Regions from separate parts of the Vibrio limimangrovi genome, predicted to be linked through region 2. Evidence: predicted binding sites of a transcription regulator. Region 2 holds the regulator's gene; the other holds the start of a gene.
What was found. The regulator CRP, encoded in region 2, controls carbon source genes, mostly activating them, when cyclic AMP is high. The targets are predictions, from matches to a motif close to TGTGANNNNNNTCACA.
Positions count from the first base shown of each region.

Region 1: a site for CRP is predicted at 1,241-1,256, ahead of ACWYU8_RS14820 (CidA/LrgA family protein). Genes of this name have one in related genera too.

Region 1 covers NZ_JBSUGF010000010.1:76,293-86,980, reverse strand. Annotated here, with positions in the region: gene rsmS (pleiotropic regulatory protein RsmS) at 1-32, shown strand, start outside; gene ACWYU8_RS14825 (LrgB family protein) at 97-792, opposite strand; gene ACWYU8_RS14820 (CidA/LrgA family protein) at 795-1,223, opposite strand; gene ACWYU8_RS14815 (LysR family transcriptional regulator) at 1,351-2,238, shown strand; gene ACWYU8_RS14810 (hypothetical protein) at 2,257-2,463, shown strand; gene xthA (exodeoxyribonuclease III) at 2,523-3,329, shown strand; gene ACWYU8_RS14800 (ABC transporter permease) at 3,398-4,075, opposite strand; gene ACWYU8_RS14795 (ABC transporter permease) at 4,079-4,819, opposite strand; gene ACWYU8_RS14790 (ABC transporter substrate-binding protein) at 4,900-5,670, opposite strand; gene ACWYU8_RS14785 (ABC transporter ATP-binding protein) at 5,752-6,522, opposite strand; gene ACWYU8_RS14780 (flagellar sheath protein A) at 6,754-8,205, opposite strand; gene ACWYU8_RS14775 (DUF3360 family protein) at 8,664-10,211, shown strand; gene pflB (formate C-acetyltransferase) at 10,525-10,688, shown strand, end outside.
Region 2 covers NZ_JBSUGF010000022.1:29,089-39,776, forward strand. Annotated here, with positions in the region: gene astD (succinylglutamate-semialdehyde dehydrogenase) at 1-338, shown strand, start outside; gene ACWYU8_RS21245 (2-oxoadipate dioxygenase/decarboxylase family protein) at 550-1,341, shown strand; gene crp (cAMP-activated global transcriptional regulator CRP) at 1,442-2,074, opposite strand; gene ACWYU8_RS21255 (phosphoribulokinase) at 2,315-3,184, opposite strand; gene ACWYU8_RS21260 (YheU family protein) at 3,320-3,532, opposite strand; gene ACWYU8_RS21265 (hydrolase) at 3,566-4,573, opposite strand; gene ACWYU8_RS21270 (TIGR02444 family protein) at 4,660-5,148, opposite strand; gene ACWYU8_RS21275 (ABC transporter ATP-binding protein) at 5,145-7,064, opposite strand; gene kefG (glutathione-regulated potassium-efflux system ancillary protein KefG) at 7,276-7,872, shown strand; gene kefB (glutathione-regulated potassium-efflux system protein KefB) at 7,856-9,652, shown strand; gene ACWYU8_RS21290 (YheV family putative zinc ribbon protein) at 9,686-9,886, shown strand; gene slyD (peptidylprolyl isomerase) at 9,975-10,532, shown strand; gene ACWYU8_RS21300 (isoaspartyl peptidase/L-asparaginase family protein) at 10,662-10,688, shown strand, end outside.

The DNA of each region.
Region 1 (10,688 bases), on a different contig from region 2:
ATTTAGAGAACAAATTAAAAGAAACACAGTAGCTTCCCTTCTTCAGGTTTTGTTTTCAGTTTGTTTCTACAATAGGTACAAACTGAAAACCCTTGTTTACCATAAAAGATGGCCAATAACGGGTGCCAATAACACAGTAATCATACCCGCGAGCATCATCGCAACGCTGGATATGACCCCTTCAGAACTTCCCAGTTGATAGGCTTTTGCAGTACCCGCTCCGTGAGCAGAAGCTCCCAGACTTGACCCCTTACCCAAGCGTGAACGAATGGATAAAACGGTAAGAATTACTTCTCCAACAGCCATTCCGATGACACCAGTCATCACGACAAATAATGCCGTTAAATCTTCTTGACCACCTATCAATTTACTCGCTTCAACCGCAAAAGGCGTCGTAATAGAACGCATTGCTAAGCTTTTTTGCAAAATCGCTGACAGGCCAAAGATTTTGGCCAACAAAACAGAGCTTCCTATGGCTACAAAAATGGACGTAAGAACACCAATTGACATGGATAACCAATGCCGTTGAATAAGACGACGGTTGTCATACACAGGAATAGCAAAAGCAACAGTGGCAGGGCCAAGCATCCACAACAGCCAATGAGACTCTGACATATAAGATTGATAAGGAATATGAAAAGCGAACACGACCACAATTAGCAACAAGGGCGCCAGCAACAAAGGCATCAAAAAAATCGCTTTTTTACGCTGATAAAGTATTTTGCTCAAATAATAAAAAACAACCGTCATCAATAAACACAATATACCCAATCCAAAATCTGTTTCGAACATAGTTAGTGCTCCGTATGTTTTGTCAGTTTTTGGTAGTGTCTGTTGCTTTTTCTCCGGGACAACTGCAACTCAAAACGATAAACACGATCAACAACCGCAGCCGTAATTCCCAAAACTAAAACTGTACTAATCAGTAATACAACAAATATTCGTAATCCTTCCGTTTCCATCAGTGATTGGTATTTCACCACGGCAACTACAGCTGGCACAAAGAACAATAACATTTCAGCTAACAGCCAAGTTGCACCTTTACGTAACCAGCTTGCTTTGATCACACCAAGAAACAGACACAACAGTAATATCAACATCCCAGCCAAATTAGCTGGCACCGGAAAATTAAACTGTTTAACCAAATACTCGGCAATCAACCATATCGCAGATAACAAGCCAATTTGCAGCAAGGTAAGCAATCCACCAGTAAATACCTTCATGACTTCTCACTCCATTCTGAGATTTTGATCACATTATATCCAGATCAAAAATAGTCATATAGTGAATTTTTATTATCAAAAGCATGCCAAAATGGAATAGTTTTCTAATAGATAAATTGAGCAAAGCATGGACATTAAATCACTTCGTTATTTTGTCGAACTCATTGATCAAAAAAGTTTCACCCGGGCTTCAGAAAATTTATACGTGACCCAGCCAACAATCAGCAAAATGATACAAAGTCTCGAACAGTCTGTTGCACAACCTCTGATACATCGTGAGGGGAGAAAGTTCTGGCTAACTGATGCAGGAGAAATCGTATATCTTCGGGCAAAACAAATATTAGAGACAATGGCACAATTAAACTCCGAACTCATTGATCTCAACAAATTAGAACGAGGTCATCTTCGCTTAGGCATCCCACCTATGGTTGGTCCCCTGTACGCTGGATTAATTCGCCAATATAAACAACTCTACCCGAATGTAGAACTAACGATCGTCGAATACGGAGGCAGGAGGATTGAGCAGGCACTTATCGAAGGCGATCTTGATGTTGCAATCACCATGTTAGCGACTCAGAATAGTGATTGCTTAACAAACCTTGTCCTTGATGAATATCCCATTCATGCCATTTTACCTGACACAACTTCTTGGTCAGAAAAAAGCTCGATCTCATGGGAAGAGCTAAAAGAGGAACCTTTCTATATCTACACAGAAGAATTTACTTTGAGTGATTACATTCAGAGCCAATGCCAACAAGCAGGGTATTCTCCGCAAATTTCAGCCCGTAGTAGCCAGTGGGACTTTCTCGTTGCTCTCGTGAAAAGTGGAGTTGGTGTGACCTTTCTTCCCCAACCTTTATGTAATCGTATTCTTGACGAAGATCTGCTGATAATACCAATTCAGCCCTCCATCAATTGGCAACTTGGCGTGGTTTGGAATCAAGAGAGATATATCTCTAAAGCTGCAGAGGCATGGATTAAACTTTGTCAGGAAAGTGGAAGGAGCCATGCATAGCCTAAAGCAAGGGCTTTCATGCGTAATGGCGGTAATATCCTCGATTTGAAAGCGGCACTAGGTCATGTCAAAATTGAACAAACGATGGTTTACGCCAGATCACCTTTTGTCGGTAGTCAATTTCAACCCTATCAGCAGCCTCAAAGTATAGCGATAAAAATGGCGACAAAGTGGCGGCGTTACTCAACAAACCTCGCCATCATCCATCAAAATACACTTTATTAGTTTTCAAAAACCCTTTAGCCAAAAGGCATTGCAAGGGATAACAATAGGTTCAAAAGTATATGAAAGTAATCAGCTTTAACATCAACGGACTCCGTGCAAGACTGCATCAGCTCCAGGCGCTCATCGACAAACACCAGCCTGACGTTATTGGGCTTCAGGAAATCAAAGTCCACGATGAAGCGTTTCCAATAGCAGATGTCGAAGCCATGGGTTACAAAGTGTATTTTCATGGTCAAAAGGCGCACTACGGTGTTGCGATGCTTTGTAAGCAAGAACCTATCAGTGTGCAGAAAGGTTTTCCAACCGATAACGAAGAACATCAAAAGCGCATGATCATGGCGACCTTTGAAGACGAAAATGGTGAAAAGGTAACGGTACTTAACGGCTACTTCCCTCAAGGGGACAATATTAGCCACGAAACCAAATTTCCATATAAGCGCCAGTTCTACAAAGATTTGATGACCTATCTCAATGACCATCACACCAATGATGAGCAGCTGATAGTCATGGGTGACATCAACATCAGCCCTATCGACGCCGACATTGGCATTGGTGAACCTAACCGTAAACGCTGGTTAAAAACGGGGAAATGTTCGTTCCAGCCAGAAGAACGTGAATGGCTGAAAGCGCTGTTAGACTGGGGCTTTGAAGATACCTTCCGTAAGGTATATCCAGAGGTGAATGACCGTTTTTCGTGGTTCGATTACCGTTCTCGTGGCTTTGATGACAACCGTGGCCTTCGCATTGATGTGATTTTGGCGACTCCGTCTCTGGCTCAAAAGTGCTCAGAGTCTGGTATCGACTATGAGCTGCGCGGAATTGAGAAGCCTTCGGACCATGCTCCTATCTGGTCCACGTTCAAATAAGTTACTAAAATTCCAACAAAAAGAGCGCGTTAATCCTGCGCTCTTTTCTATTGGGCGTTGTAACGATATTAACTTAGCGGCCTTGCGTACGCGAGGAAACGTTTTTCCGCATGTTTAAAGCACCAAAGGATGATAAACGTTAGCAACATGTAGAATAAACCAGCCGTTAAGAATGACTCAAACGGTGCGTAGTAACGCGAGTTCACCAAACGTGCTGCTCCGGTCAGATCCATAATGGTAACAATGCCGGCTACCGCGCTGCCGTGCAGCATGAAAATCACTTCGTTGGAATAAACCGGTAATGCCCTTCTCAACGCACTCGGCAAAATAATGCGTTTGTAAGTCTTGAACTGACTCATTCCATACGCTTTGGCGGCTTCAACTTCACCTTTAGGTAATCCATTGATGGCACCGCGAATAATCTCTGCTGTGTACGCAGAAGTATTCAACACAAAGGCAACCAGAGCACAGAACCAGGCATTTTCCCACAGCGTATCTTTTACCGGGAAGAACTGGTCCATCCCGTAATAGATCAAATAGAGCTGAACCAGCAAAGGTGTTCCACGGAAAAAGTAGATAAAGCCCCATGCAGGTAAACTGATTGCGTAGTTCGTACTATTTCTCGCAATGGCCATTGGAATGGAGACACATAAACCAATGATCAGTGAAATGCCCACCAACCATACTGTGGTCCAAAGTCCTTGGAGATAAATAGGCAAACTGTCAATTATCAGTGAAAAATCCATAACTTACCTCGCATGAATACTGAATTTACGCTCAACAAGTTTAAGTAGCCCCGTTGAAACACTGGTAAAGACCAGAAAGATGATGGCTACCGCCATGTAGAACGTAAACGGCATTTTGGTTGAACCGGCTGCCAAAGAGCTCATTCGCACCATGTCATCAAGACCAATGATCGACACCAGTGCCGTTGTCTTAAGCAGAACGAGCCAGTTGTTACCAAAACCCGGTAGTGCGTGGCGAATCATTTGAGGTAAAAGGATTCTTCGAAACGATAGAACAGCGCTCATACCATAGGCTTTTGCAGCCTCTAGCTCACCTCTGTCAACGGCCATGATCGCACCACGGAACGTTTCTGCCATGTATGCGCCAAAGATAAAGCCAATGGTCAGTACACCAGCAATGAATGGGCTCACGTCGATGTAATCTGGCAGATATGACGTCCACTCATGGTTAGGATCACTCGATGCAAACCACTCATTTAGCGTTTCATTGATAGAATAAAGGCTGTTATTCAAAAGTATCTGGCCACCAAAAAAAATCAGCATCATCAGAACCAGATCCGGGATACCGCGAATAATGGTGGTGTAAAGAGTGGCAATGGCTTTTGCCCACTTGTAAGGTGACAGCTTAGCCAAAGCACCAAGCATACCTAAAATTACCGCAAGCAGCAGCGAGAGCACTGCAACTTGAATGGTTACTAAAGCTCCTGTGTAGATGGAAGCTTCATATCCTTGTAAATCCAGCATAGGTGAGTTCCTAATCCCTAAACTCAAAAACCGACCGTCGACTACTTCTAGGAACAGGCCAACGGTCGCTTAATTACGACTTATTCGCCGTAAACATCGTATTTAAAGTATTTACCAGCAAGTTGTTGGTAAACGCCTTTTTCACGCAATGACAAAATCGCTGCGTCAAGTTTTTGCGTGAGATCTTTATCTTGCTTACGAACGGCAATACCAAATCCCTCACCAAACCACTTAGGATCTGTGAGTGACGGACCAACAAACTCGTATGCATCACCACCAGCTTTGTTCAAAACACCTTCTTCCAACGCTGAGGCATCACCTAGTACTGCAGCAACACGACCATTAGCAAGATCCAGATAAGCTTCATCAAATGAGCCGTAACGAACGATCTCAACTTTGTCACCGTAGTTGTCAGTCAGGTATTTGTCGTGAGTAGTTGCACGCTGTACTGCGATTTTTTTGCCCGCCAGGTTATCGAAATCTAGGTTAGCGCCTTTCTTCGCGATAAATTTGTTCGGGATGAGGGCGTATTTACCAGTGAAATCAACTTTCTTCTTACGCTCTTCAGTAATAGACATAGCGGCAATGATCGCATCGTATTTACGTGCTAGTAGAGAAGGAATGATGCCATCCCAGTCTTGAGCAACGATTTGACACTTAACTTGCATCTCTTCACAAAGCGCATTTGCCATATCCACGTCAAAGCCTTTTAGAGAGCCATCTGTTTCAGTCCAGCTAAATGGAGGGTAAGCGCCTTCTACACCGAAGCGAACTGTTGTCCATTCTTTCGCTTGAACGGCACCCGATACAGCCGTCGCAGCAAGTGTTGCTGCTAATAACCACTTTTTCATTTCCATACTCCTGTGATTTCCAATGTATTTAATTTTGTTGCTGTGTTTACCTGGGAGGCAAAAAACTGCCGCCAAAAATCGTTAGTAAATCGATGAAATAAACTGCTTAAGTCGCGCTGAATCTGGATTGGTAAACAGCTTAGCGGGTTCACCCTGTTCTTCCACCAGCCCCTGATGAAGGAACATAACGTGGTTAGAGACATCACGAGCAAAAGCCATTTCATGAGTCACCACTAACATTGTACGCCCTTCTTCAGCCAAATCCCGCATGACTCCCAGCACTTCACCAACCAGCTCTGGATCCAATGCAGATGTAGGTTCATCAAACAACATTACCTCAGGGTCAACTGCCAGGGCACGAGCGATAGCTGCACGCTGTTGTTGACCTCCGGATAAATGTCCCGGGTAATAATCTTTACGCTCATAGAGACCCACTTTTTTAAGTAACATCTCTGCGTTTTCAATCGCTTGAGCTTTGGGAACACCCAATACATGCACTGGTGCTTCAATGACATTTTCTAGAACAGTCAGGTGAGACCAAAGGTTAAAACCCTGGAACACCATCGCCAAGCGCGAACGAATTCGCTGTACTTGTTTCTCGTTGGCAGGCACAGATTCACCAGCTCGGTTATTCTTCATCTGAATAAGCTCGCCATTAACCCAGATTTCTCCGGCGGTTGGTGTCTCTAACAAGTTGATACATCTGAGAAAGGTGCTCTTACCGGAACCAGAAGAGCCAATGATGGAGATAACATCCCCTTTGTGCGCGGAAAGAGAAATTCCCTTAAGGACTTCGTTTTGTCCAAACGTTTTGTGCAGGTCTTTTATATCTAGCGCTGGTACATCATTCATGCGCTTTACTCCCTGTGTTTTTTCACTGCGATAAGGGACTCCGCCCTAGCTAATTCGGAACAAATTAGCACCATGGCCCAAAAGTTGCAACAAATGATTAACCTAAATAATTAGAATAGTTAGATAGGATAGCTAAATTAATATGCACTATCTAGCACTATATTCTTCTAATGGTGAATATTCTGCATAAAAAAGCCCCTACAGAGAGGGGCAAATAATATTATAAAAGTGTTAGTCAGTTCTCTCTAACGAAAGTGTCTTCGTTTGAGCGATGCGGTTAGCTACTGCTCGCACTTCCTGCTCATTCTTCACAATACCAAGCACATCTTCTGTCGTGTCTGTACCATCACCATTTGCAAAGGCCGTCAGAAAATCAGCTACTTGGACATCACCTTCATCTTGGGTGAAAACATAACTTTGTGAAATCAAAGAATTTTTTGAGATCGCGAGAGAATCTCGTGCACCAGACGGGACACTTGAATAATCCAGATCAGGTACGACAACGGTATCATTGATGTAGGAATAGACAGAGTGACGAACGATATACGGAGTTGACCCTACCGTAGTCGCTTGCTGGTAACTTATTCGCTGTAGCCCACTTTCATTCCCGAGGCCGATACTGTCTCCTAAATTCACTCGGCTATCAGTAACACCCGGTTTGCTGTCTTGCGTATTACTTACCGCAAATAGTGAGGCATCATCAACCACAATACTCCAGTCATCAGCAACGACATCTGTGTAGCCAGCTTCCCATCCAGGAGTAACAATGGTTCCGTCAACACTAAATGTCCAAACATCACCATTGAGTGAATCTGGGTGATTAAACGAGCCCGCCTTAGCCACTTCAGCCAGACGATAAGAGAAGTTTTTGTAAATAGTGTCGATATCAATAGCGGAGAACTGAATACCTGAACTACTCACCACTGGAGTAGATGTATTACCAGCAAATACCATGCGGTCATCCGTCCAGTCCTCAAAACCGTATTGGTAAAGTGAAGAACGTGAATCTGTACGGTACTGCGCAACCATTGTATTTTCAGTGCTTATTGCCGATAAAGTTTCACCTTTCGTGAAGCGTGATTCATTTGCCGTAACGGTTTCATATTGAGAATCGAAGTAGAACGTAGAATATGGGTTACCTTCGGCATCTGCCGCTACTTTGTAATCGAGGTTCGTCTTATTTGTCGTTTTATCGTTGTTACCGGTTAAACAAGTGGTGTTGCTCACATTGGCGTCCACAGACAGATAGGCATTACGCAGTGAAGAATCTGCTGCCAATAACTGCTTGGAAAACGTAAGAGCATTGATAAGAGTGCCATTAAACTCTTGAATAGTAACGCTGCCTTCGTCAGGAATCGACTGTAGCGTTATCGTCAGCTTGTCATTACTTGTCGTGACGACGTCTCCAACACGTTCACCCGACGCATTCGAATAAAACGCGATTAATTGTGTATCGAGAACTCCGCCCAGCGCATGGTAATTCAATACATTTTCTACACCATTGGTCGTAAATCTATCGTAAATCGTACATGAGCCGTTACTCGCCAAGGATTGGGTCTTAGGCGCAACAAAGGTAAAGTTAAACAGTGTCTTAGGTGCACTACCGCCACCGCCGCCGCCGCCACAACCGACCATAAACCCTGAAATAATCGCCACTAGCGGCAGTAATTTAAACTGTTTCATCTATTCTTCCTAAACTGAACGGCAATAAATAGCCATAACCATTGTCTTTCGCCGTTTAAAGCAAGAATAAAGCCAGCTTTATATACACTCTGTGAATGTTGATAGATCACGTGCTACTTGTGTGATATATCCTTGCTATTTGCTAATTTTATGCAACTTGTGTAATGAATTTACAGGTAAAATAACCAAGTAATCCTTTAGGTTGTCACTTTCTGTAGTTTTATTTCACATCAATTCTTAAAGTGATCTAAATCAATCATCCTAAATAGCTATCTTGTTAGACTCCAACCACAATCTGAGGAAATTTTTGTGCCTCAACACAACAAGTTATTAGCTATGCTTAGGCACGGAATGTACGTGCAACAAATCTAATAATAGCTAGAGCATAGGATGTGCCGCAGATGCAGCACAGCAAAACTGAATCAAGAATTCATAACTTTTAAATATATGAGGAATCTATGTCAGAAGCAGTTAATAAAGTGCACTCTGATTCGGATATCGAGACCAAAAGCTACCGTGAGCTTCATCGTCCAGCATCTGAGTTCGCCAGCCGTTCAGACTACCTAGATCACGAACTACAAATTATGAAGCCACGTCGCTTCGGCTTAAACTTGCCAGGCCGCGATTTTCGATTTGAGCTTGAAGACTTGGTTCCAGCGCTTGCGGGTACCATCGGTATTATTGCGATGTACTCATCCGTATCGATGTCATGGGCAGAGGGCCTAACCCAAGCATGGGATCATGTGCATTTGACTAAAGAGTTTGCCATTGAAATTGCGCGAGTCGAAATGCTTATTCCTGCTCTCCTTTTCTGTATTTTGGCATCGGGTGTCTTTAACCCTAAAGCTAACCTTGCGGGTAACCATGGTCCGATGATTCCTTTGATCGGTACTATCGCACTTGCTGGTGCTCACCCGCTGGCACTGGCTATTCTTATCGGTATATTTGGCCTCATCCTCAGTTTCTTGAAAGGGGGATCCAAGCTCGTCAACTTAACCTCTGAAGGTACCGCTGGTGGATTGCTCATATTCCTCGGCTTAACGGGTACTATCAGCCAAATTAATTCCATTCAGGAATGGGCGACTGGACTGCAGTCTGCGGATGTCGCTGCGGGCAGCATGGGTTACGTCGGTTTGATAGTCCTCGGTGTGACTGTGGCTATTTATGCCTACCTGGCAAAAGTGAATAAGCGCTGGTTAGCCATTCCGGTCTGCGCGTTCTCAGGTCTGGCGATTGCTCTGATACTTGGTGCGGGTTTCGATATTAAGTTTGAAACCGAAATGGGCTTACCAAACCTGAACCCAGTTTACTGGTGGGGCAGTACAGAAGAAGGTTGGATGCTTGGTTTACCAAATGTTGAACACTTCATTGCGTCTTTACCATTTGCAATTCTGGCTGTTGCTATGTGGTCTCCTGACTTCCTTGGTCATCGTATTTTCCAAGAGATGAACTACCCACGTAAGACTGAGAATGTGCTAATGGACGTTGATGACACCATGACCATGTGTTCTGTACGTCAGATGGTAGGTACCGCAGTAGGTGGTGGTAACATCACTTCATCTTGGGGTACTTACATGATTCCTGCAGCTATTGCTAAGCGCCCAATTCCAGGTGGTGCCATCTTACTAGGTTCAATCGTAATTATTGTGGCAATTCTTGGTTTTCCTATGGATGTTGCAGTATGGCCGCCAGTAATGCGTGTTGCTCTGCTAGTAGGTGTATCTCTACCTCTACTAGAAGCCGGTATGCAGATGGTTCGTGATACTAAAGATTCACAAGCAGCAGGGGTTTGTATTTTTGCATCTATTGTTGCCAACCCTGTTCTTGCTTGGGCACTGACGATGTTCCTGGACAACAATGGTCTGATTGGTGACAAAGAGCGTGCAGGTCGCTTGTCCTTTGTCGACAAAATCATTATCCCAATTGGTGTGTTTGTTATTTGTTTAGTTGCTATGCTTGCAGTTGGTATGCTTGAAGCACAATATGGATTAAAAGCTTGGCTATAATGTCAAAAGCTCAAAAATAATTGTGGGTAGCGCTAGTCGCTACCCCATTTTTATCCGTAAAGTTGATCATTTATTGATTTAGTTTAAGGTTTGCAGAAATTTTTTAGTTTAACCTGCAGTTGTTGATTCAAAGAGTGAGCGTCACATGCAGTGACAATATTTATAGTTTTGTAACCCAAATTTAGAAATTTAAGACTATAAATATTGTTATTCATAAGAGTGTACTGTTCCCCACGGAACTGATGAAACTGGGGATAGCTGGCTCAACGGCGAAGCAGTACGTATTTTTTTCTACTAAAAAGGTAGGTATGTCATGGCAGAGCAATTTGCTAAAGCTTGGGAAGGTTTTGCTGCAGGTGAGTGGCAAAACGAAGTAAACGTTCGTGATTTCATTCAAAAGAACTACACTCCGTACGAAGGCGACGAATCTTTCCTAGTTTCTGAAGGTACTGAAGCGACTAACAAGCTTTGGGCTAA
Region 2 (10,688 bases):
AGTACTTCGGTCCGCTACTGCAGGTAGTGCGTTACGAAGGCTTGGAAAAGGCAGTAGAACTGGCTAATGACACTCGCTTTGGTCTATCAGCTGGTTTGGTTTCAACCGATGACCAAGAATGGGAATACTTCGTTGACCACATTCGAGCTGGCATTGTAAACCGCAATCGTCAATTGACAGGTGCAAGTGGTGACGCGCCATTTGGTGGTCCTGGTGCATCAGGCAACCTTCGCCCAAGCGCATTTTACGCCGCGGATTACTGTGCTTACCCAATGGCATCAATGGAAGGTAGCGCGACTGAACTACCAGCGACATTGAGCCCTGGTGTCACGCTTTAAGTTTCAATAATAGGGCCACGGCGATGAACTGTGGCCAGGCCTGCTGACGCATCATTAAAGTATGGAGTCTTAATGGGGTTAGCAGGCGAAAAATGATAAAGAGTGTGCGACTGACTGACATTCCATCACTGGTTAGGCTGCTCGTTCTGCCGTTAAGGCCGTGAAGGAGCCGCCAACACTCTTACCCTACCTCTCGTAACAAGGAGCCGTTATGACCCCTGATGTGTTATTTGAATCACTATGGCAAGACTACATTCAACGTCTATGTCCTTCTGCTGCTAAAGTTCATCAGCTTCTTCAGGAAGATGAGCTGTTAATCAACGATCATATTGCTCTGCGTACATTCAATGTTGAGCCTCTTGGCATCGAGACGCTGGCTAAGCCGTTCTTAGCGATCGGCTACAAGGCGTGTGGTGATTATGTGTTTGAAAGCAAGAAACTCGTTGCTAAGCACTACGAGCACCCAGATCCAAAACAGCCAAAAGTCTTTATCAGTGAGCTCAAAGTTGAAGAGTGTTCACCGGAGCTTCAAGCGATTGTTGCGAAGCTGGTGGCACAAGTCGATGCAGATAAACTAGCAGATAGTGCATTTTTGCATGGCGGTCGCTTGTGGGATCTAAGTTTTGCTGATTATCAGGCTCTGGCGAAAGAGAGTGAATACGCGTCCTGGCTAGCGGCTCATGGTTACGGCGCCAACCACTTTACGGTCAGTGTGAATCAGTTAAACCAGCACGATGAAGTCAAAGAAGTGAATGATCACCTACGCCAGGCTGGATTTGTGATTAACGAATCAGGTGGAGAAGTTAAGGGCTCGCCAGAGGTTTTGCTTGAGCAGTCTTCCACCATGGCGGATAAAGTGCCGGTTAACTTTACCGAGGGCTCAGAGATTATTCCTGGTGGCTTCTACGAGTTTGCTAAACGTTACCCAATGGCTAATGGTGAACTTTATCCGGGATTCGTTGCAGCTTCTGCAGATAAAATCTTTGAGAGCACCAACAGTTAGCATTTCGGCTAACAACATGTTTTTCCATACCTAAAGAAAAAGCCACCAATGTTGTCATTGGTGGCTTTCATTTCTTGATTTACGTTACTCTTATCAGAGATTAACGAGTACCGTAAACGACGATAGTTTTACCGTGCGCAGAGATTAGGTTCTGCTCTTCTAGCATCTTCAAGATACGACCTACAGTCTCACGAGAACAGCCAACGATTTGACCGATTTCTTGACGAGTGATCTTGATTTGCATGCCATCTGGGTGAGTCATCGCGTCTGGTTGTTTTGCAAGGTTCAGAAGCGTCTGAGCGATACGACCAGTTACGTCTAGGAACGCTAGGTCACCCACTTTTTGGCTAGTTACTTGAAGGCGACGAGCCATCTGCGCAGAAAGACGCATTAGGATGTCCGGGTTTACTTGGATAAGCTGACGGAATTTCTTGAAAGAAATCTCAGCCACTTCGCAAGGAGATTTAGCTCGAACCCAAGCTGTACGCTCTTGGTCTTCCTCGAATAGACCAAGTTCACCAATAAAGTCACCTTGGTTTAGGTAAGAAAGGATCATTTCCTTACCTTCTTCGTCTTTGATAAGAACCGCAACAGAACCTTTAACGATGTAGTACAAAGTTTCCGCTTTTTCGCCCGCGTGAATTAGCGTGCTCTTTGATGGGTACTTATGAATATGACAGTGTGAAAGAAACCACTCTAATGTTGGGTCGGTTTGAGGTTTACCTAGAACCATAATATCTCACTTCCTCTGCAGGGTACGCTTGCGCTATCCATATTTTAGCTAAGCCTGAATCAGGTTTACTAGAATAAGAGCACTTTTTATATGCTGCAAGCTATCTTGTGTTTCGGTAAGAAATAGTATCCTTTTTCTAGGATGATTTCTTGATTTTAATCGTGCCATGGTTGCTATTTTGTACGCAAAACTGTGCACATGATCACGGTATGAAAAGTAAACACTACGAAAGCGAGATTTTTAGCCAATTTTTCCTGTTTCTATCAGTTGTTGTAGGATAGGCCTAACGATCAGCTCCATCGCAAAGCTCATCTTTCCGCCAGGTACAACGATTGTATTGTGGCGCGACATAAACGAACCATCAATCAGGGCCAGAAGATATGGGAAATCGACATTCTTGATACCACGAAGTCGGATCACCACAAAGCTCTCATCCAAACTTGGAATGCCTTTCGCGTTGAGCGGGTTTGAGGTGTCCACTGTTGGTACACGCTGAAAGTTAATATGAGTACGTGAAAATTGTGGAGTGATGAAGTTCAGGTAGTCATCCATTGAGCGAACAATGGAGTCCATGACGGCCTCGCGTGAGTGGCCACGGTCACGCGTATCGCGCACGAACTTTTGGATCCACTCAAGGTTTACGATCGGTACCATGCCAATCAGAAAATCGACGTGCTGCGACACATTCACGTTGCCATCGACAACGCCACCATGTAAGCCTTCATAGAAAAGTACATCACTGTTCTCTGGCAAATCCTGCCAAGGAGTGAAAGTCCCTGGCATTTGATTGTATGGGACCGCTTCATCAAATGTGTGCAGGTAGCGACGTATGCTACCCGTTCCGTTTTCGCCATACTGCTGGAAAAACTTTTCCAGGCCGGGAAAGTCATTGGCTTGTGGACCAAAGTAACTGATGTGTCTGCCTTGCTCACGCGCTTTGCGAATTTCGATATCCATTTCCGGGCGAGTAAAGCGATGGAAGCTGTCACCTTCAACCCATGCCGGTTTGACGTTCATCATATTGAACATCTTGCGGAAGGCTTCAGATGTAGTAGTTGTACCGGCACCAGATGAGCCGGTAACCGCAATAATTGGGTGTTTAGCTGACATGACAAACCTTGTCGAAAGTTGTTCCTTTAAGGTGCAGCAGGTGCCTACTGCACAATTGATAACCCACTATAGCACGTAACAACTGCTTGTCATCGACTGGGGTACGGTAAAATGTGAGGGCGTTAGGAAAAGGTATTAATACTTTGCTTTTCTTTGAATATCTACAGTTTCATGCAGTTCAGAATACACAATGACAGCTTCACCTTTTTCTAATTGTGACTTTACCTGATCGATCTTATCTTGCAGGGATACTTCTACCGTGCCGTAATCCGTTCCTTCACGAAGAACGAATTCACGAATCAGATTTTCCAGCGTATCCGGCGGAATGTCTTTCCAGGGAATGATCATAAATACCTCGAAATTTTATGATGGGGTTGCAGTTTACTGTGTCTTACGTTTTGAAACAGCAGAAAGGTGGCCGGCAGCGATGCACTGGTAGTAGGAAGGTAGTGCTTCTTCCAGCCAGAACTTTGGCTTTAATGCTGAGCCAGAGATAAAACCAACATGACCGCCATGTTCGTACAAGCGATAGTCGATGTTGTCTGGCAGGACGAATTTTGGAATGACCTCGTCGGTCATAAAGGGATCGTCCTTGGCATGAATAATCAGGGTCGGCAGTTTGATCTGCTGCAATTTGCTCAAGCCAGAGCATTGGGTGTAGTAGTCGTGAGCATCTTTAAATCCGTGCAGCGGCGCAGTGATCAAATCGTCAAACTCTTGCAAGCGCGTCACGCGTTTGATCGAGTTGTAAGAGAGCGCCAGTTCGCCATGCAGAAGTTTGTGCTTTTGTAAGGCGTTGCGTTTGAGTGAAGAAAGTAAATAACGTCGATATACCTTGGAAAAACCTTGTTCAATCCGGTTAGCACAGGCGGCTAGATCGAGTGGTGCGGACACTATGGTTGCCGCTTTCAATATAGGATCTTCGCGGTATTGCGCCAGATAATTCGCCAGCATATTGCCGCCAAGGGAAATACCAACCGCGATTTTGGGGTTATGTGGAAAACGTTGCTCAAGATGCTCCAGGAAATAACGCGCATCCGTGACTTCTCCGGAATGATATGCTCGGGCCTTTTTGTTTGGCTTACCACTACAGCCTCGAAAGTGCATCATCACAGAGAGCCAGCCTGAATGCGCAAAGGCATTCATTAACCCATTGGCATAAGGACTGTAGAAGCAGCCTTCTAAGCCGTGAAACAGGATGAAAATTGGTTTGCGTTGAGCGGGTTCTTTGTTTGGGTCTTCACTCCAGGCGAGATCGAGAAAGTCACCATCCTCAGTATCCAGTGTCTGCCAGACAGGAGTAAACAGCGCTTTTTTACGAATAAAGCGTGGGAGAAGGGTCTGAATATGCGGGTTTTTCATCCCTGCGGCTGCAAAAAATTGTGTCATACCTTACTGCTCTTGCACGTTCCCCATCATCTTTTGGAGAACTTATTAATATAATCCTTTACAAGTAGTATAGGTATTTTACAGATTTATGGATGTTTTGGCGGATGAATGTTTGGTACCGGGATGGCAAAAGCGTGTTGCAAGTGCTCACCACCAAGCTGGCGACAATATCTGAGCGTGAGTGGATCGCCTTCATTGGCTATCAGGGAGAGGGAGTTAATACAGTCCACCAGATCGGATTGCTGTTGCTTCTCAAGTTGCAGTTCAAACTGCAAAGTTTCTCGATATAAAGCATCGTTTACCTGTGACTTGAGGTGACGTCGCAGTTCGCGAAAAGAGTGCAGTAACGTTTCACTGCGGCCAATACAGCTCTGTACCAGATGCCAGTCTTTTTCTTGGAAAATGAGCTGCTGCTCGTCAAGCCAACGGAGCAGCAGTAGCAGATTCACGTTGCCGTGATAATTGTTTTGCAATGATAAACACGCTTCTTTTACTTCTCGCACGCCATAAAACTGCAGACTGAATTGCCACAGGTGTTCTAAGGTTAGAGTGTATTCCGCGTGTTTATCTGTCATTGGTTAAACTCGAGCTCCATCTGCTCCAGTTCTTCTTGAGCAGACATCCATTCCATTTCTACCTCTTCAAGCTCCGACTTGCTCGATGCCTGAAGTGCCAACACTTCATTTAGTTTAGCTTTATTTTCGGCTTCATAAAGTGAGTTATCCGCCAATTGTTCTTCAGCTTTTGCTAGTGCTACGCCTAACTTATCCATTTTATTTTCTAATTGTGTCAGCGTTTTGCGAATTGGTGCGGTTTGCTTACGGAATTCTGCTTCGCGACGTTTCTGCTCTTTTTTTGCAGCAGCGCTGTTGGCTGAATCTTTGGCAGGTTGTGCCGCTTGCGCTTCTTTACGCTCTGCTTTTTGCTGCTCAGTAAGCCATTTGTAGTAATCAACTAAGTCACCATCGAATGGAGCAACTTGGCGATCATGGACAAGGTACAAGTCATCGGTTGTGGCACGCAGCAGGTAGCGGTCGTGCGAGACAATCACCATCGCGCCTTCGAAAGTCTGCAGTGCCATGGTCAGCGCTTGACGCATATCCAAGTCAAGATGGTTGGTAGGCTCATCGAGTAGCAATAGGTTTGGTTTTTGCCAAACAATTAATGCCAAGACCAAACGTGCTTTTTCGCCGCCTGAGAACGGGGCCACTTTTTCTAGTGCTTTATCGCCTTGGAAACCGAAGCTACCTAAGTAGTCACGCAGTTGTTGTTCGGTTTGATCTGGGGCGATTTGCATCATGTGCTGCAGTGGAGTTTCTTCAGGATGCAGAGTTTCTAGTTGATGCTGAGCAAAGTAACCAATCTTCACCCCTTGTGAGTAGGTCAGATCGCCACCTTGCGCTTTCAGTTCTCCGGAAAGCAATTTGATTAGGGTTGATTTACCCGCGCCGTTGCGGCCCAGAAGACCAATTCGGCTACCCGGAACGAGGTTAAGGCGAATTTTTTCCAGAATTAAATTGTCGCCGTAACCCGCAGAGACGTCATCCATCATCATGATTGGGTTTGGCAGTGCTGCTGGTTGACGGAACTCAAAACTGAATGGGTTATCAAACTGTGCAGGTAACACTTTCTCCATTCGTTCCAGTGCTTTAATTCGGCTTTGTGCCTGACGAGCTTTGGAAGCTTTATAGCGGAAGCGGTCGATGTAGCTTTGCATATGCGACATCTGTTTCTGCTGCTTTTGGTACATCGCTTGTTGCAGAATCATTTTCTGCGCACGCTGGTTCTCGAACGATGAATAGTTACCTGTGTATTCGTTTAATTGCTGGTTCTCGATGTGAATGATGCGTCCAACGATTGGGTCGAGGAAATCACGGTCGTGCGAGATCAGGACAAGCGTGCCTGGGTAGTTCTGTAACCAGCGTTCTAACCACATGACCGCATCTAAATCCAGGTGGTTGGTCGGTTCATCGAGCAATAGTAAATCAGAGCGACAAAGCAGCGCTTGAGCCAGATTGAGGCGCATACGCCAGCCACCAGAAAACTGAGTCAGACTCCAGCTCATCTGATCCTGACTGAACCCTAAGCCATCAAGTAGCTCAGCAGCGCGAGCACGGATACTGTAACCACCAATGGTTTCAATCTTACCGTGGATTTCAGCAACCAGTGTGCCGTTGTCTTTTTCTTCGGCTACTGCGAGCTGTTTTTCAAGATCACGAAATTCACGATCGCCATCAATGACATATTCTAATGCGCTGCGTTCCAGAGCAGGTGTTTCCTGTGCCACCCACGCCAGTTCCCAGTGTTGTGGTTGGCTAAATGAGCCAGCATCAATGGACAGTTCATCTTTCATCAAGGCAAACAGGGTAGATTTACCACAGCCATTTTTGCCGACTAAGCCTACTTTGTCACCCGGGTGGATAGTTGCAGAAGCTTGTTCTAAAAGAGGTTTACCGCCACGCAGTAACTGAATATCAGAGAAGGTAATCATAAAGTTGTCATTCACTTTGCGCAGTGCGCGTTGCTTGGTCACATAGCGAAGTGACCTCAACCTATTTTTTGAAGCCACTTGGGTATATATCTAGCGGTGAATAGTAGGGGTATTGGCGTTAAAAGTCGATCTCTGACCGTGAATTGCATTATGCTGTACAAAAAAGTATAACAATTTGATAACGGATAATATTTACCACAAGGACGACCATTTGACTGTCGCATCGTCAATTCTCCCAAGAGTTCTGGTCATATACGCTCATCCAGAGCCACACAACTCGATAGCTAATCAAGTGATGATCAAAAGAATCGAACCGCTTGAGCACGTGACTGTGCACGATCTTTACGGTGCCTATCCGGACTTTTTTATTGATATAAACCACGAGCATGAACTCCTCATGAAGCATGATGTGATCGTGTTTCATCATCCTCTCTACATGTATTCCTGCCCGGCTCTGTTAAAAGAGTGGTTGGATCGGGTGCTGGGTAAGGGCTTTGCTTTCGGTGAAGGCTGCGCATTGAAAGGCAAATATTGGCGCAGTGTGATCACCACTGGAGGCAAAGAGGAAGCGTTCAGCATCAAAGGTTACAACAAGTATCCTCTAGAGCAGATTTTGCAGCCGTTTGAATTGACGGCGGCTCTGTGTCAAATGCACTGGTTAGAACCGTTGGTGCTTTATTGGTCGCGGAATGTCTCTGATATTGAGCGTTATGAGCACGCGGAGCAGTATCGTCGATGGCTAGGCGATCCGCTAAAAGATTGGAACGCGTCAAACGAACAGGGAGTTCAGCATGGCAGTCACCAGTGAGTTTCTCCAAAGCAGTGTGGTTTTTCTTTCCGCTGCGGTTGTTGCGGTGCCACTTGCCCAGAGGTTTGGGTTGGGATCAGTGCTGGGCTACCTATTGGCCGGGGTTTTGATTGGTCCATGGGGACTGGGATTGATAAGCGATGTCGATGCGATTTTACACTTTGCCGAGCTCGGGGTTGTACTGCTGCTATTCTTGATCGGTTTAGAACTGAATCCTAAGAAGCTATGGCAGATGCGCGGGCCGATTTTGGGGCTCGGTGGCGCTCAGGTTGTCGTGACCACTGCGGTGATTGGTAGCATTATCAGCTTGTTTGGTTTTAGTATGCAAGTAAGCTTGGTTATCGGCATGGGGTTAGCGTTGTCCTCGACTGCGATCGCTTTAAGAGTGATCGAAGAACAAGGGTTGAACGGTACTGAAACCGGCCAATCCGGATTTGCTGTTCTGCTGTTTCAGGATATAGCCGTGATTCCAATGCTAGCGGCATTGCCCTTATTGGCTGGAGAACAAAATGTCGGCAGCTGGTTCGACGCGCTGACTGTATTAGGCAGTGTGATCGCGTTGCTGATTGGCGGCCATTTCTTGTTGCGACCACTGTTTCGTTTTGTCGTGATGAGTGGGGTACGCGAACTTTTCACGGTCGCTGCTTTGTTGGTAGTTCTCGGAATCGCGGTAGTGATGCAAAAGCTTGGGTTGTCGATGGCCTTGGGAACTTTCTTAGCGGGCGTGCTGTTGGCAGAAAGTGAATACCGACATGAGTTGGAAATCGCCATCGAACCTTTTAAAGGACTACTGCTGGGACTGTTTTTCATCGCTGTTGGTATGGCTGTGAACCTTGGTTTACTGGCGTTACAACCTTTAGAAATTCTCGCCGCTGTTTTGGCATTGGTCATAGTTAAAGGGCTGGTGTTGTATGCCTTGGCTCGCTGCGCCCGCGTTCGACCTAAAGCGCGTAGCCGCATGGCTGCCATTTTGAGCCAGGGCGGTGAATTTGCCTTCGTTATTTTTACTGCAGCCAGTCAGGAAGGGATCTTAACCAAAGAACAAGTGGCGTTCCTGTTGGTCGTAGTGAGTTTGTCGATGGTCACCACACCCCTTTTACTGATGGGGCAAAAGAAGTGGTTTGCGCATACGTTGAATCAAGAGGAAGAAAGCGTCACCAGTCATGTGGTCGATCGCCGCCCTCGGGTCATCATTGCTGGTTTTGGCCGTTTCGGGCAAATTGTCGGTCGATTGATGTATGCCAATAAAATTAAAGTCACCGTTTTAGAGAGTGATGCCAGCCAGATACACTTGTTGAGGAAGTATGGCTACAAGGTGTTTTATGGTGACGCAACACAGATTGACCTGTTACGTGCCGCTGGTGCTGATAAAGCGGAAGCGTTGGTGATTTGTACCGACTCTCCGGATGAGGTGATGGCTATCGTTGATATCTGCCGTGCGCATTTCCCTAAGCTCAAATTACTCGCCCGTGCCCGAAGCCGGGTAGAAGCTTATCAGCTAATGAGCCATGGCGTGCAGAACTATTCACGTGAAACCTTCTTAGGTGCCCTTGATCTTGGACGCCAGACGCTCGTTGAACTCGGCATGCATCCATATCAAGCAAAGCGGGCAGAAGCACATTTTCGCAGGCTGGATAATGCTATGCTTAAAGACTTGCTGCCTCAGCACAGTGAAGATAAGAAACTCGCTCAAAGAGCGAAAGAAGCTCGTAAAGAGCTGGAAGAAATTTTTGGTCGTGAAATGGAAAGCGATCATCAGTCGCCCAATCATTGGAAGTAGTACTTGAGCTCAGGCTCAAGATAAGGAAATAGCGTGAAAGTTAAGAAACGTTTTATTGCTGGTGCAAGTTGTCCACAGTGCAGCCAGCAAGATACCCTACGCTGGTGGATCGAGAACAACATAGAATTGGTTGAGTGCGTTGAGTGTGATTACACTGAGCAGCGTAAACCGCAATCTGTAGAGAAAAATAAACACTCAGAACAGGAAATGATCGGTATTTTTAAGCCGGAATAATTGAACTTCGATAATAGATCCCCATAATACTACCATCTTGGTACTTAACCCCATTTTGGTTAAGTCAGTTAATCTCTCTGGAGTTAGTATGAAAATTGAAAAGAACGTTGTTGCAAGCATTGCATACAAAGTCATGTTGGAAGACGGTGTAGTGGTTGATCAGTCAACAGCTGAAGCGCCGCTAGATTACATCCACGGTCACGACAACCTAATCTCTGGTCTTGAAAAAGAACTTGAAGGTAAAGTGGCTGGCGACAAGTTCTCTGCAACTGTAGCTCCTGAAGATGCTTACGGTGAGCACAACGACGCTCTAGTACAGCGCGTTCCTGCAGAAGTATTCCAGGGTGTTGACCAAATCGAAGTTGGTATGCGTTTCCTGGCAGACACTGATCAAGGTCCAATCCCTGTAGAAGTAACTGAAGTAGATGGTGACGAAGTAGTGGTTGATGGTAACCACATGCTAGCTGGTCAAACACTAACGTTTGAAGTGGAAGTAGTAGCAACTCGCGAAGCTACGGCTGAAGAGATCGAACACGGTCACATCCACCAAGGTGGTGGCTGCTGTGGTGGTCATGATCACGACCATGGTCACGATCACGATCATGAAGGCGGCTGTTGTGGCGGTGGTAGCTGCGGTTCTCACTAATTCGCAGCCCCAAAACTAGATAACACTATCTAGGTTCTGAATTATAAAAGCGCAAGTTGATGACCAACTTGCGCTTTTTGTTTATCTGATGTTTAGTGCTGAATAGTTAATTAAGTTGTTGGTAACGTTATGAACAAACCATTTTCTATCGCCATT